Regions from separate parts of the Nicoliella sp. ESL1106 genome, predicted to be linked through region 1. Evidence: riboswitches for the same ligand, from Rfam matches in the RefSeq annotation. Region 1 holds a riboswitch; the other holds the start of a gene.
What was found. Region 1 has a riboswitch for thiamine pyrophosphate ahead of ACSVI6_RS02585 (ECF transporter S component). Riboswitches for the same ligand answer to the same signal wherever they lie in the genome.
Positions count from the first base shown of each region.

Region 2: another riboswitch for thiamine pyrophosphate. It lies ahead of ACSVI6_RS06830 (3-oxoacyl-ACP reductase); the one in region 1 lies ahead of ACSVI6_RS02585 (ECF transporter S component).

Region 1 is NZ_CP196340.1:649,962-657,525, reverse strand. It holds gene ACSVI6_RS02605 (FAD/NAD(P)-binding protein) at 1-988, shown strand, start outside; gene ACSVI6_RS02600 (LVIS_2131 family protein) at 1,043-1,657, opposite strand; gene ACSVI6_RS02595 (HAD family hydrolase) at 1,741-2,475, opposite strand; gene ACSVI6_RS02590 (D-alanyl-D-alanine carboxypeptidase family protein) at 2,568-3,584, opposite strand; TPP riboswitch at 3,759-3,850, shown strand; gene ACSVI6_RS02585 (ECF transporter S component) at 3,943-4,497, shown strand; gene ACSVI6_RS02580 (ABC transporter ATP-binding protein) at 4,601-6,031, shown strand; gene ACSVI6_RS02575 (energy-coupling factor transporter transmembrane component T family protein) at 6,028-6,675, shown strand; gene ACSVI6_RS02570 (LBP_cg2779 family protein) at 6,752-6,958, shown strand; gene ACSVI6_RS02565 (hypothetical protein) at 6,989-7,564, opposite strand, start outside.
Region 2 is NZ_CP196341.1:11,250-18,813, forward strand. It holds gene ACSVI6_RS06815 (hypothetical protein) at 1-110, opposite strand, end outside; gene ACSVI6_RS06820 (hypothetical protein) at 321-458, opposite strand; gene ACSVI6_RS06825 (NAD(P)H-dependent oxidoreductase) at 1,074-1,730, shown strand; TPP riboswitch at 1,826-1,915, shown strand; gene ACSVI6_RS06830 (3-oxoacyl-ACP reductase) at 1,964-2,716, shown strand; gene ACSVI6_RS06835 (type 1 glutamine amidotransferase) at 2,777-3,445, opposite strand; gene ACSVI6_RS06840 (sulfite exporter TauE/SafE family protein) at 3,464-4,207, opposite strand; gene ACSVI6_RS06845 (FadR/GntR family transcriptional regulator) at 4,209-4,832, opposite strand; gene ACSVI6_RS06850 (histidine phosphatase family protein) at 4,973-5,866, opposite strand; gene ACSVI6_RS06855 (hypothetical protein) at 6,440-6,943, shown strand; gene ACSVI6_RS06860 (DUF2255 family protein) at 7,014-7,391, shown strand; gene ACSVI6_RS06865 (zinc-binding dehydrogenase) at 7,464-7,564, opposite strand, start outside.

The sequences.
Region 1 (7,564 bases):
GGCTCACTTTGTGACTAAAGAAAACATCGCAAAGCATAAGGTCAATGGTAAGCTTTCGGTTAAGCAATTCCGTCAATTAATGCGTCGTGAAATTGAAATCGTTTACTATCAAATGATCCTTAAGCGTGACCATCCGCAAGTGGATATAGATCAATTCACCGCTCAGTTCGTAAAAGATCCCGATGCTGCCATCCAATCGGGACCATTTGAACCTAATGAAATCCTCAGATGGGAGTTATTGCTCAACCCAGTTGCTGGGACTCCAATCACAACCACCGCCGATTATCAACAAACGTTGCTCAACTGGCTAAACGCGGTCGCTAGCGATGCTGAATTGGGCCTTGGCGTAGGGCCATTATCATCCGCCCTAACGGTATATAAAGAGGTTCGTCAAACGATGCGGGACACGATTGTAGAAAACGACTTTACAGAAGCTGATTACCTTAGTGAATTTCTAACTACCTTTAAAGCTAACAGCCAGTTTCTCTCCAATGGTGCCCCTGCAATTCGTTTTAAACAATTAATTGCCCTAATGCACGCTGGCGTGGTTACTATTTTAGGACCACAAATGAACGTAATTGGTGCTAACCAACATTTCGTAGCCCTTTCAAAGTACTATCCAAAAGAGCCCGTAATCGCCGATGCTTTAATCGAAGCACGGATTCCTCGGCTGAACTTCGCAACTACCAAAAGTGAATTAATTAACGGAATGGTAAAACATAAAATCATCACCCCAGCTGCTTTCAAGGATGCTAATGAACGAGCAGTAAAAATTAATGCCATCAACATCGATGCTGATTCTGATCAAGCCATCAATACTAGTGGTGAAATTGATGCCGGCTTTTTCGTTTTCAGTACCTTAACGGAGGGCATTCACTGGTTAACCACTGTCTTTCCAATGGTTGGCAATGATGAAAACCACCGTAGCGCCGAACAGATAAGCCATCAAATCTTAAAAATTAATACTAAATATCGAGATACAATGTAAAAAAAGCGGAACCGATTTCACGATCGATTCCGCTTTTTAAATTTCATTAAATTATTAATGATAATAAATAAATGATTGGTTTGGGACTCTGATAATGACATAACGACTAGCACGCTGGCCCGCCCGTAATCCCAATCCATTTAATAAATTCGGCTTATATTTGGCGGTAGTGGTTTCAATCCAAGCCCGCTGGTATTTCCGATCTAAGTCATTCAACCGACTTCCACTGGAACGATAGGTTTCGGTTGGCAATGAAACGGTGTTAGCACCACTAATGATGGTTGAATCATTGCTACTAACTTGATAATGTTCACCCTTCGTTAAATAGGTGTAATATTGACCACCCGATTTATTTTTAGAATTATAAACATTAACATAGTATGATTTACGACCATTCGTATCTAATACAATTGGTTTGTAACTTCTAGAAACAGAAACATTATGACTAGAAATATCAGCTCTTAGCGTAATTATCACCATCGCTAAGGCAGCCCCCAGTATTAAAAGCCCTTGAAAAAATAAAACGATTCTATTTCTGCTTACTAGCTTTTCATCTTGATGCAATAAGGCCTGTCGCTTTTGCCTACGGATAGAAATAACCATTGAAATTAAACTAATTGCAATGATAATCCAGATGGCAAACCCGATTAGATTCCAGGCTGATATCATAAACAAGCTCCTTTAAATAAAAGTAATATTACTGACCATTACATTATTGTACCTGCTTAGTAAGAAGATAACAAATTCAATTATTATTTCAGAAATTGATCGATGGCATCATAACCATTTTCAGTAGTTGCAGTTTCAAAAAGCTCATCAACGGGGGCATGCGATTGTTTTTGATCGATCAAAGCCACGTCCCGCGGGTCAATATCTAATTCCTCACTCAACGTCTCAATTGCGTTTTGGTATGAAGCATCGAATGAAGTGATCCAAAGGTCGTTTCCCTTAGCATGAGCCACTAACTTACCATTAAAATTACTATTAAAGGTTTGGGCTAAACTTTGCATATCGCCGTTCTCAAACCCCAATCTAATTTGATAGACTAAATCACTCACTAATTCTAGATCATTCATTTGGTATAAAGATGGGTACGTCTTATTAAAACGTTGGTAGGCTGAACTATCCTTGCTTGCATCGGTGTAGGCATTCATCTTCCCCGAAAGGACAATGTATGCGGTATTAAAATCGCGTTGCGCTTGAAACCACTTTAGGGCTGATTTCCAAATTTCATAATCGATCACCGTTTCATCACGAACCACGCGATTCAAAACGGTCTCAGCACCCCCTTCGCAGATAAACGCTAAGGGAGCCTTTATCCCATGAAAAATCTGAATCATTTTGGCATACGGAGCTTCCGTCATAAAGCCCAGGTGTAGATTTTGCTTTGCCAAATTCATTAACTGTTTGGACAATCGAGATGCGTTAATTTCACCATCTGCGGATAAAAAATCACGATCAAGATCAGCCAAGATCAATTTAGTCATTTTGCAACCTCCCGAAAATAAAAAACTCACGTCTTAACCGTGAGTTTAATTTTAATTGTGATTATTATATCATTTTTGCAGATTTTTGACGATTAATTGTAAATGGATGAATTTTTATAAATGTACTTCATCAAATCACGTTGATCACTAAATTCATAAGGATCATTCAAAGTAATCGTAATCAAGCGGTGCTTCCCTGGTAGTTGGCCAGTTCCAACAAAACATAGCCCTGCAGCTGGAGTATAGCCGGTCTTTAAACCATCAACGCGCAGACTTGCATCATAGAAGGTCCGCCCCTTAAGCAGGTTGTTGTAGTTATATAGGTTTTGCCCCGCAACCTTGGCCGTACCCCTGCTAGCATCATTTAATACCTTTGGATAATAAGTTAAAACGTGTTGCGCAATTACTGCCAACGCCTTTGCACTTACCATGTTCCCAGCAGTGGCTCCACCAGAATACTTATAACCATAATGAACTAAATCATTATTTTCAAGTCCAGATGGTGAATTAAAGGTCGCAGAAATTCCCCATGCCCTTGCTTGTTTATTCATCATATTCACGAACTGACCATTTGAGCCAGCGACCCATTGTCCCAATGCAATCGTAGCTGCATTTGATGATTGGATCAGTGCTGCTTGATAGAGCTGTTTTACGGTATATTTACGACCAGCAACCAGCTTAAAGCCACCACCAACGTTATTATTGTAACTCATACTCCGTAAGCCAGCATTAGAAGTATCAACGACTTGATTCCAGCCATTCGTCTCCTGTGCTTTTCTAACCACCAGGTACAATGACATTAACTTGGCTGTGGATGCCACCTTCATTTTTTGATTAATGTTTTTAGCATAGATGACCTGTCCGTTCGTAGCATCGATCGCAATTGCAGCCGCTGCATTCTTCATCTTATAGTTTCCAGGAACAATATTATTAGTAGTGATTCCTGATGCACCATCGTCATAGTTATAATCATAATTATAATCAGCACTGACATTAACTGTTTTTGTCGAAACAACATCTAAAAATGGAGTAATTTCTGATGCTGATGCTAATCCGACAACAGCAGTTAATACAATTGCCATCTTTTTAAAATTCTTTTTAAGATCCATTTAACCAACCCTTCTCTGATTTCGATATCCTAAATAATAAGTTAACACCTTAGCACTTTATTAACAATTGATTATTGATAAATGTAAACGAAGTGTTATTTAAGATTTATGCCTGTAATATTCAAACTTGCATTTAAGAAAAAATTAAGTTATACTGTTCTAGTTAATTAAATAGATAGATGTTTGGGGTGCCTTTTTTGGCTGAGATGATACCCATTGAACCTGATCCAGTCCGTACTGGTGGAGGGAAACGTTTTATCAATGGTGTACATATTCCGAAGGGGACCTCAGTATTTGAGGTCCCTTTTTTCTGTCTATCTAAAATAATTGTTTAATTTATTGAAGGGAAGGATTTTCCATGTCTAAAAAATGGAGTCTTAGAAACATTATTTTAATTGCATTGATTGCAATTGTCTGTGGGGTTATTTTCTGGTTGACTAGTTTTATCTATAACGCATTAACACTAGTTTTAACACCAATTGGTCTTGCTCCCGCAGCAAACGATATTTCACTTGGTCTTTGGATCGTTGCTGGTCCATTAGCAGGGGCTATTTTCAGAATGCCTGGTGTTTCCATTTTCTCAGAAGTTGCCGGAGCCGTTGTTGAAATGTTCTTGGGTGACCAATGGGGAGTTATGAACGTTGTCTCAGGTTTAATTCAAGGTGCCGGAGCTGAATTAGGTTTTGCAGTTACTGGTTACAAGAAGTACGGCCACTTCCAATTATTGTTAGGTAGTATCTTCACTACCATCATTACTTTTACTTGGGATTGGTTCAAGAATGGATACAACGCATACGGTTTTGGAATGTTGATCTTCTTATTCATCGTTAGATTTATTTCAATCTGGGTATTTAGTGACCCAATTCCATTGGCCATCAAGAAGCTCCTAAACAGAAGCCACGCCATTGCATAATCATTTTAACGATTCAATGCTTCATAAATTTAAATGAATTTAAAGCACTTATAAAGCCAAGCTTGTAAGTGCTTTATTTTTAAATTACCAGGAGGAATTAACCATGACCACCGTTTCAGTTAGTCATTTTACATTTACCTACCAGCATCGCTCACAACCAGTATTAGAAGACGTGAACCTAACCTTTCCGAACGAAAAAATTAGCTTGATTGCTGGACCATCTGGAACTGGTAAATCGACGCTTTTAAAGTCAATTGCCGGTTTATATCCTGAGTTTGCCAATGGTGATTACACTGGTGAAATTAAAATTGGTGACAAGGAGATCAAAGACATTGCCCCTACTGACTTCAGCGGCTATGTGTCAATGATGTTTCAAAACCCCAATCAACAGTTTACGATGACGAACGTATATGATGAACTCCAATTTGCACTTGAGAATAGACAGTTAGATCCTAAAATCATCCCCCAACGAATCGATGATGCACTAGAATTCGTGAACATCACTAAGTTAAAGCACCGTGACTTGAACGCCCTATCCGGTGGTGAAAAGCAAAAGGTCGCCTTAGCCATCATCATCGCAATGGATTCCGACGTTATTTTATTGGACGAACCATTTGCGAGTCTAGATCGTCAATCGCGAAGTGATCTGCTATATCAATTGACCCGCTTACGTGATCAAAAGAATAAAACGATCATCTTAGTGGACCATGACCTTTCTGGTTACGACAACATTGTCGATACGTTCTTCTACCTGAAACCCAACCAATTTCAAATTCAACAGTTAAGTAATGCAGAGGTCCAAAAACTATTAGTACCATTTGATAATCAAGAGTTAGCGGCCGTCCACTTCCCGATTCCCGATAATAACGAACCAGCCGATCTGATCTTAAACAGTTGTGAACTAAAGCAAAACCAAGGCGTATTGCTAAAGGCTGACCAATTCAAATTTCCAGCAAAGCAAATCACATTGATCACAGGTGAAAATGGAATCGGTAAATCGACCTTGTTCAAAGCTTTAACACGGCTCTTTAAGTATGAGGGTTTGATTTCATATCAGGATAAAGACATCCAAAAGATCCATAAGAAGAAATACCTTTCCCACGTTGCGCTGGTCTTTCAAGATGCTGAAATGCAATTCGTCGACATCACGGTTGAAGAAGAACTATCGCTTTCGATTAAAAACGCGGTCCATCATAATTACTCCAAAGAAGATATTGATGCCATGCTTAAGGCGTTGCAGATCGACGGCAGGGAAAAACAAGTCGTTTACACACTTAGCGAAGGGCAAAAAAAGAAGTTGCAAATCGTCGAGATGTTGATCATGGGAACTGACATTTTATTAATGGACGAACCATTTAAGGGGTTAGATATCAAGTCTCTAGAAACGGTAGTCGAAATGCTAAAAAATGCGAGTCAAAAATTTAACCAAACCATCATCATCATTAGCCATCAACTCAGTGGTTTGGAAACGCTATTTGATTATCACATTCAGTTCAAAGACCAACAACTTACTTATAAGGAGTCGTTATTATGAACACAGCCATTAAATTATTCATGATCATCATCATCGGAGTTGAAATTTCATTTATCCAAAGCGTCCCATTGAACCTTTGTATCTTAGCAGTCAGTTTAATTTACCTCCTGGTCAAACGGGTTAAATTAAAGTCGATCGCATATTTGACCCTGTACCCGATCATTCCAGCCTTTGGACTCTTAATGTCACAAGTTATCTACGGGACCCATGGCGCCATTATCGGATGGGTGCTGTTTACGCGGTTATTCACCTACGTCTGGCTCGGGGCTACCTTTACGATGACTAGCAACATTAAGGACCTCGCATTCACGTTGGAACAAAACTTCAAACTCCCATCCAAGTTCGCCTACGGAGTATTGACCGCATTCAACTTGGTACCAAGGATCATCATCGAAGTCCAAACGATCCGCCACGCCAGTTTAATGCGCGGGGTTACGATGCAACTCTGGTCGCCGAAATTATATTTCAAAGCCATCTTAGCAGCCATTAACTGGTCTAGCGATCTTTCACAAGCAATGATCTCACATGGTTTCGTTGAAGATGCGCCACGGACCCACGTTGAAAAAACCTACGTTCGCTGGACCGACTTTGCTTACATGGCCTTTTGGCTCATCATGGTGCAATTACCAATTTTCATTTTTTAAACTAAGCGGTGAACCTTTCAATCAATTGTTTGTTATAATATAATGATAATTAATAAATAACTTCAGGAGGCTTACTATGACTAACGGAATTAGTAACATTTCAAAGGAAATCATTGATTTTCAAAAGGGCAACGCATGGCCAGATACCCAATTAGCTTTCAACCTACATATCAGCGTTGAAAGATTACACGATATCAAGTCAATGGAAAAGCAACCCACCAACGAAGAAAAAGAATTAATTGAAAACTTCATTGAAAACAACCAAAAAGATTCAGAAGAATAATAAAAAACCAGCCAGTTGGCTGGTTTTTTATTATTCTGGATGATTATTTTTCAATCCATCATCAGTTAAAAACGCTTCTAGATAATCGAACGCTAATTCACCAATTTGATTCAGCGGAATTGATTCTCGTTCTTCCAATCCATCCCGACTATCATCAACTTCTTGAAAATGAACTTGCTTCGTGATCGGTGTAATATCAAGTGGATAACCTAATTTACCCATCCCGCCAGCAGATGCGATTCGTACTAATTGATTTAAATTGATTGCCTGTTCAAGCAGTGACTCTAAAACATCGCTGCCCATATCAAACTCACGTTCATCATTTAAAACGGGCTCTAAAAAAGTATTGGCGTTATGGTTTTCTAAACTAAAGTGTTGGATCAATCGTAAATAATCAGAATCTAAGTAAATGTTTGCAATCATGGTAGTTCTTAATAAGACGTATCCACCAAATTGACCACTCATGGTCACTAAGTTAAAAATGACGTAATCTGAATTGTAATTCACAACGTAGCCAATGTAATAATAACCATTGTCAGCCACCGATTCAATTTCATATAAATGGTGAGTTGCTTTAGATTCAGCATAGACACTATTGATTTGCGG
Region 2 (7,564 bases), on a different replicon from region 1:
ACGATATAACCAAGCGCAAAGTTTTCATACTTATAATTATCACGTGATTTTGAATAAATTTCTAATGGTTTATCGTTTCCGATATACTTATTGATCTTATGCTTATCCATTGGCAAAATCTCCTGACTCATTCGATTGATATGTATATTATGAATGATTTATGTGCAGTTGTAAAAATATGCGTTCTAAATATTTCAATTTAGCTTGGCAATAAAATAGCTTAAAATCAAAATACCTGACAAACCATTATTCATGATCTGTCAGGCATTATTATTATGGATTTGAATCTTTAATAACGAAATGGTGGAAACACTTCTTTCTTATTTAGAATTTGCGGTAAATCGATTTTCTAAGTGAATGGTAACACCTTCCTGTTCATTAGCTGGGTAAAACGAACTTTGTACTAAGTTGGTGATTACATCTCCCTTGAATAAAATCTGGGGTAAATCGTTCTTCATGATACTGGAATCATCCCCTTTGATTTATTGTCATTATAATATACCTTTTAAATGATAAAGTAAACCCTTTTGAACGATTTTTTCTAATCTTTTTTAATTATTTTTTAATCATCCGTCGATAGGGAAAAGGGCGGGAATCAAAATACCTGATAGACCATTTTAGATGATCTATCAGGCATTATTATTATGAGTTTGAATCTTATTTAGCAAAATGGTGGAAACACTTCTTTCTTATTTAGAATCTGCGGTAAATCGATGTTTTAAGTGAATGGTAGGTACCTCTCTTTCATTAGCTGGGTAACTCACTTATAATCTCATTGGTGGAAACACATCCCTTACAATTTAATCTGCGGTAAAACCTTCAGTTTGCATTGGAAACATCCCCTTTGCTTTGTTGTTGATAATAATATAACGCAATTAAATTAGAATGTAAAGGGTTTTATCTAATTTATTTATAATTATTTTCAAATTATCGCTTAATCATGATGATGCCTTGATTTAAAGGCCTAATCCATTAAAATCTGATCGATAATTAGCTGAGCGAGGGCGAATTAATTGCGGCACATTGTTATCAATGATAATTTATTATTATATCAATTAAAAAGGATGACAATTATGGATAAAAACGAAGCTTTAATTAACTTAGCCCATCGTAGGTATGCGACTAAAAAGTATGATCCGAACAAACATATTTCCGATAGGGATTGGCATACCATTATGGAGGTCGCTAGATTATCACCTAGTTCAATGGGACTTGAACCTTGGCAATTTTTGTTGATCGAAAACAAAGAATTGAAGCAGGCAATGTATAACGATGCCTGGGGAGCGCAAAAGAGCCTTGACGGCGCTGACAAATTTGTTGTAATTTTAGCTCGTAAGGATATGAATATTCATTCCCCTCATATTAAGCATATGAGCGAAGATGTTCAAGGCCACCCGTTTGATATTGATTCACCGTTCTCTAAAAAAATCATTAATTTTCAGGAAAATGATTTTAAGTTAAATACTGAGCGTGAATTATTTGATTGGGCTTCAAAGCAAACCTACATTCCATTGGCGAACATGATGGATGCCGCTGCAGCATTAGACATTGATAGTTGTCCAATCGAGGGCTTTAACCGTGTCAACATTGATCGGATTCTGTCTGATTATGGAGCATTCGATCCTAAAAAGTGGAGCGTTTCTGTAATGGTAAGTTTTGGTTATCGTGACCAAGCGATTACGCCTAAGAAACGCCAACCAATGGAGGCTGTCTACCGAGTTATTAAATAATTAAGATGAAGCACAATTCGTTATTGGATTGTGTTTTTATATTGAGTTGATTAATTCATTTTTATCGCTTAATATATAAGTGGATTCAAATAATATACCGATTAATGGGGTGCTGGAATGGCTGAGATGATACCCATGAACCTGATCTAGGTAATGCTAGCGGAGGGATTATTAAAGGTGTATAAAATCAAGCTATTGCTTCATTCGATTAGTCTTTTAAGGAGATTTTTCAAATGGCAAGAACAGTTTTAATTACAGGAGCAAGTTCAGGATTAGGCGCTGAAACTGCGAAACAATTTGGTGAACGGGGCTTTAACGTCGTGGTAAATTATTACCATCATCAAGACGCTGCTGACCAAGTAGTTGAAGAAATTGGATCAGACCATGCAATTGCAATCCAGGCCGACGTTAGGGACAGAAGCCAAATCGATGCACTAGTTAAGCAGGCAATTGATCATTTTGGAAGTCTAGACGTCGTTGTTAACAATGCTTTAGTCGGGTTTAAATTTGACCCCGTTAAGCAAAAGGCATTTCAAGATTTATCATGGGATGACTACCAAAAACAAATTGACGGGACCTTGAAGGGTGCTTTTAACGTTACCCAAAGTGTGCTTCCTAATATGATTAAAAATCATTATGGGAAGGTCATTAATATCGGGACGAACCTGTTTCAAAATCCGGTTGTTCCTTACCATGAATACACTACCGCAAAAGCAGCATTGATTGGGTTTACTAGAAACTTAGCAGCCGAACTAGGGAGTGATGGGATTAGTTTCAATATGGTATCAGGGGGATTACTTAGAACCACTAATGCCAGTGCTGTTACTACTCCCGAGGTGTTTGACTTAATTGCCAATCAAACGCCACTTAAATCAGTAACTACTCCGAAACAGGTTGCTAAGATGGTGGTGTTCTTGGGATCAGACGAAAGTGATGGGATTACAGGTCAAAATTACACTGTTGATGGTGGATTAACAATGAACTAAATATCAAATGAAAGGGCAGTAGTAATCACATTCGTGAATGCTACTGCCTTTTTTCATTGATTATTGTTCATTAATGTAATCTAGTATTCTAAACATGACGGCCTTATTTTCAATTGGAACTGGGGTGTTCAATATTTCTTGAGCGCTTTGGCCTAATATCGAGTCCTTAATATATGGAAAATCATTCACTACCATCTCACGAACGTTATTAGCCTTGGGTTCCAAATGAAATTGGAGGCCCGCAATTCGATGGTTCATCACGAACCCTTGGTTCTTTAAGCCAGGGGTGGAAAATAAACGTTCTGCCCCTGCTGGAATTTTGAACATTTCTTCATGCCAGTGAAGGGCAGTGACTTGTTTTGGTAATCCAGAAATGGCATTACTTTCTAGTTTAACAGCTGCCCAACCAACTTCCTTGACTGGCGATTTACCAACTGGGTATCCCATGGCCTTGGTGATTTGTTGCGCGCCATAACAGACCCCAAGCATTGGCGTATTCCGCTTTAAAAGGGTATTGATTAAATCGCGTTCCTGTTGGATCCAGGGGAAGTTATCGTTGGGACTCATCGGTCCTCCTAAAATAACTAACATATCGGTTTCATCTGCAGTAGGTAAGTAGCCGAATTGGTATGGATGATAGGTATAGACTTCATGGTCGTGTGCTTGCGCCCAGTCTAAAATTGATCCTGGTCCTTCGTTTGGAGTGTGTTGTAAGATATTGATTCTCATATTGGTAACCTCACTTTTCTAATAGGTAGTAATAAATAGATAGGTTGATAATCCGATTGCAAAAATCCCCACGCAAATTTCCATCACTTTAGTAGGGATGAATTTAACAATGATCGGTCCTAAATAGCCGCCGACCACTAGTCCAATCGCTAGTGGAATGATAACGATCCAGTCCACTGGTAAAATCAAAATGAAGATAATGGCGCTGATAATGTTACTAGCTAGTGACAAAACGTTTCTAATCGCATTGTAGACATAATACGGGGCATGAATAATTCTGGACAACACTGCGGTTTCTAAAATTCCTGAACCCGCACCAAAGTAGCCGTTATAAAGACCGATGATGGGGAGAAACAGGTACTGAATGCTTCGTATGAAGCGGTTGTCATGGGGCTGGTCTTTTTTGGGGATCAACATCATGATTCCGGCAAACATAATGATAAACGGGACGATCCGTTTAAATTGAGCATTGCTGCTGTTGATTAGGATGAACGTGCCAATTATGCAACCAAATACTGAAAGTAATGTGATGACCCCAGCTTGTTTACGATAACTTTTGATTTCCTTAGCAGATGATAGGACCGAGGTACAACCACTGAATATAATACTAATGGTGGCCGTTACGTTTGCCATGATGGGAGAAACGCCAATTGACAACAGGATGGGATAGATTGTTAAGACCGCCATCCCGACAATCCCATTTAAAACCCCAGCCGCCAGTCCACCGATAATTAAGAAAATAATTGTTGGGATTGATAACATTTTATTTGCCTACTTCCTGAATTAACTTGATGGCAGCTTCTGCATTTCGATCCATCAATGCATCGAACAACTGATTATGATGCTTAATTTTCCCTTTATAGTGTGGATTCTTAGCAATTGATTGACTTAGATGACTTTTCCATAGTGGCTTTAGTTCCTTGAACCACTTAATTAAATACGCATTTTGTGACATTTTGACGATTTGTTCATGGAATAGGATATCTTGTTCAAGGTATTCATTGAATTTGCCTTGTGATAATAATTGATTCCTTCTAGTAAGATATGCTTTGAGGGTGATCCATTCTTCAGGGGTAATATCATTATCAACCAATTCAACAATGGCCTCTTTTTCAAGCATTTTCTCAGTTCGCCATAGCAGGGGATTTTGTTCGTCGATCAGCTCCAATTGTTGAACGTATGTTCCTGATCCTTGTTTAATGCTAACCACGCCTGAATGGGCGAGGATTTGCATTGCTTCTCTAATAGTGGAGCGACCGACCGCTAGTTCATTCATTAATTCAGCTTCTTTGGGTAACTTATCACCAGTAGTTAAGTGGTGTTCCTTAATATACATAATGATTTTTTGGATCGTTTCCGTGCCAAGACTTATATTTTTAGATTGCATGTTAACTTTCCCTCCTTAAATACATCATATCACTTATATAATACATCAGATGTATTTTATTACAAGGGTGATTATTGTTTTTTGCCATAAAAAAAACGACCTAATAATAAAGATGATTAGGTCGTTTTAATATTTAATGATTAATCTTGATATTTTACATCAATTGTTTTTTGATCCTTAACTTTGTGATCCTTTAAGTATTTAATGCCCTTATTGACGTAGCTGGTATCGCCGACTTTACCAAATCTAACTTTATTGGTCTTAACATTGTAATAAACCTTTGTGATTCCTGAGTTAGGCATTGCTTCATCGGTAATTAATTTCTTATCAGCAGCACTCATATTGTGATCATATTTTGATAAGTATGCAGTAATGATATCTCCGGAACTAACGACAAGGGCGTTTTTCCCCTTTTCCTTAGCAGTCCGTTCAGCTACTTCTTTAATGCCTTTGGCTTCACGTTTAACGATTGTAGTACCACTTTCTGCTCGATCAGATTTAGGGAGTTTGGTACTATCTTTGTCAATTTCGTACAATGCATCATGCATCTTAACTACAAAATCAGTTCCAAATTTCTTTTGTAGCTCTGCACGACTAGTGGCGTTGTAGTACTTATTTAAAACAGCATCTTCTTGGTCATAATTGTCTAGTTCGTATTCACCGTTACCAGCTTCTCTAAATAGGGGCGTTTCGTTAACGGTAACTTTACCATTACCAGAGTAAACCAACATGTCTTTAACCGTATCTAAGTGTCGAATTAATTTTCCGCACGCTGCATCAGTAAACTTGATCCCGCGTAATCCAGCACCAACTTCTTCAGCCACTTTTGCGCCCTTAGGGGTTAATGGATAATCATCCCAACCCTCTGCAAGCTCCATTACGTTTCCCGTAGTTTCACCATGGCGAGCTAGGTAGATCGTAACTTCATTCTTGTTAGAACTTGCTTTTGCACTAACGTTGAGAGTCGAACTACTTACTGTCAATAACGAAATACCAATTACACTGATGGGAATCAATTTACTAAAATGCTTCAAAATAATCGCCTTTTTTCTATTTAATTTTTTGATGCATCTTTATCATATCTCTGAAATTGTAAAAAAGTTAGCATAAAAATGTAAAAAATAAGTAATTAATGGGGGCTAACATGATAGAGGACTGCGCATAGTCACAAGCAAATACTTACTTTAACTAAATAAAAAAAGAAAAATTGTTTATAACTAATTTATAACCTATAATTATGAATTAAACATCGTCATAAATAAGGATTTTAAAATATGAACATTAAATGTATTAAATGTGGGTTTATTAGAGTTGATTCAAAAAATGAATGCCCATATTGCTACAAAATAGATAGTAATAAAAATAAAAAATTTTTTAGCACCTGGGAAGGAATTTATTTAAGGTGTAATTTATGTGACTACATTTATTGCATTGATGATCTTGATTACCCAATATTAAATGCTTGTCCTAGATTCAATTGCGATGCAACGTTAGGTGAAACAACCCCATACGACCATCCAGAATTCAATAAAATTAACTACGCTGACGTTAATTTAGCATCGGCAAAAAAGTTAAAATGCCAAAAATGTGGTTATATTTATAATGATTTGCTTAAAGCGTGTCCTTATTGTGATGCTTCCAATGCTAACGCCACATCAGTTGCTGATGACGAACCAGGTGGGGTGGAGGTAAAATGCTATCGATGCAAACGCATTTACCAGGACACCCAAATAACCTGTCCAGAGTGTGGTTCGATCGATTATCATCCGACCCATGCTGATGAGCGGAAGGCTTCACCACATTTTAACCAAGCACCAAATGTAAAGTGCTCCCGATGTAATTTTGTGTATCCGAGCACTTTTTCAGCATGTCCGAACTGTCCTGCCAGAGCAATATGGGCATCTGGAACGAATGCACCATGTACGGTCAGTGAACTCGAAAACACTGTTGATGAAGAACTCCCAGAAGATCAGCCAAGTTATATAGAGAACATTTTCGTTTGGACATTAACGATTATTTTCGGGTTACCAATTATTATTTGGACATTCTTCGTGGTAGCGTTTTTTGGTTTCATTATCTTATTGATCTTGGTCATGGTATTCAACGTCTAGGTGCGTGGTGCTTGACTTATAGTTAACTCTAGGTGGTTTAATAGTCTTAATCACAGAAGGGGGCAATATTATGACAAAATGGAATGCTTCACAGTTAGAAGCTTTTGCTACTGCAGATGATATGCACATCTCACCATTTTACGACGATGGCAAGACTTACGGGACACCGACGTTCATTTGGTCGGTCGTTGCTGATGGTAATCTTTACGTGCGTGGTTATAACGGTCAACATTCGAGTTGGTACCAATCAGCAATTAAGCAGGGGGCCGGAAAGATCAAATTGGCGGGACAAGAATTTGAAGTAACCTTCAAATCAGCTGCTGGTAATTCACAATTAGATGCAAAGATCAACCAAGCCTATCAGGATAAGTATGGCAGCAGTCCTTACTATCCACCAATGGTTGAGGCAGGCCCTGTTTCTGCAACAGTCGAAATCGATCCTAAGTAGTTGCTTCAATCTAAATAAAATACCCAATGGTTGTTAAAAATTAATAACAATTATTGGGTATTTTTTATTAAATTATTTAGTAGTAACAACTGACTTAATTGTTTTTCTTTCAGCCATTGCTTTATAAGCATCATCAACATCATCAATGTTGTAAGTCGCTGTAAATACTTTTC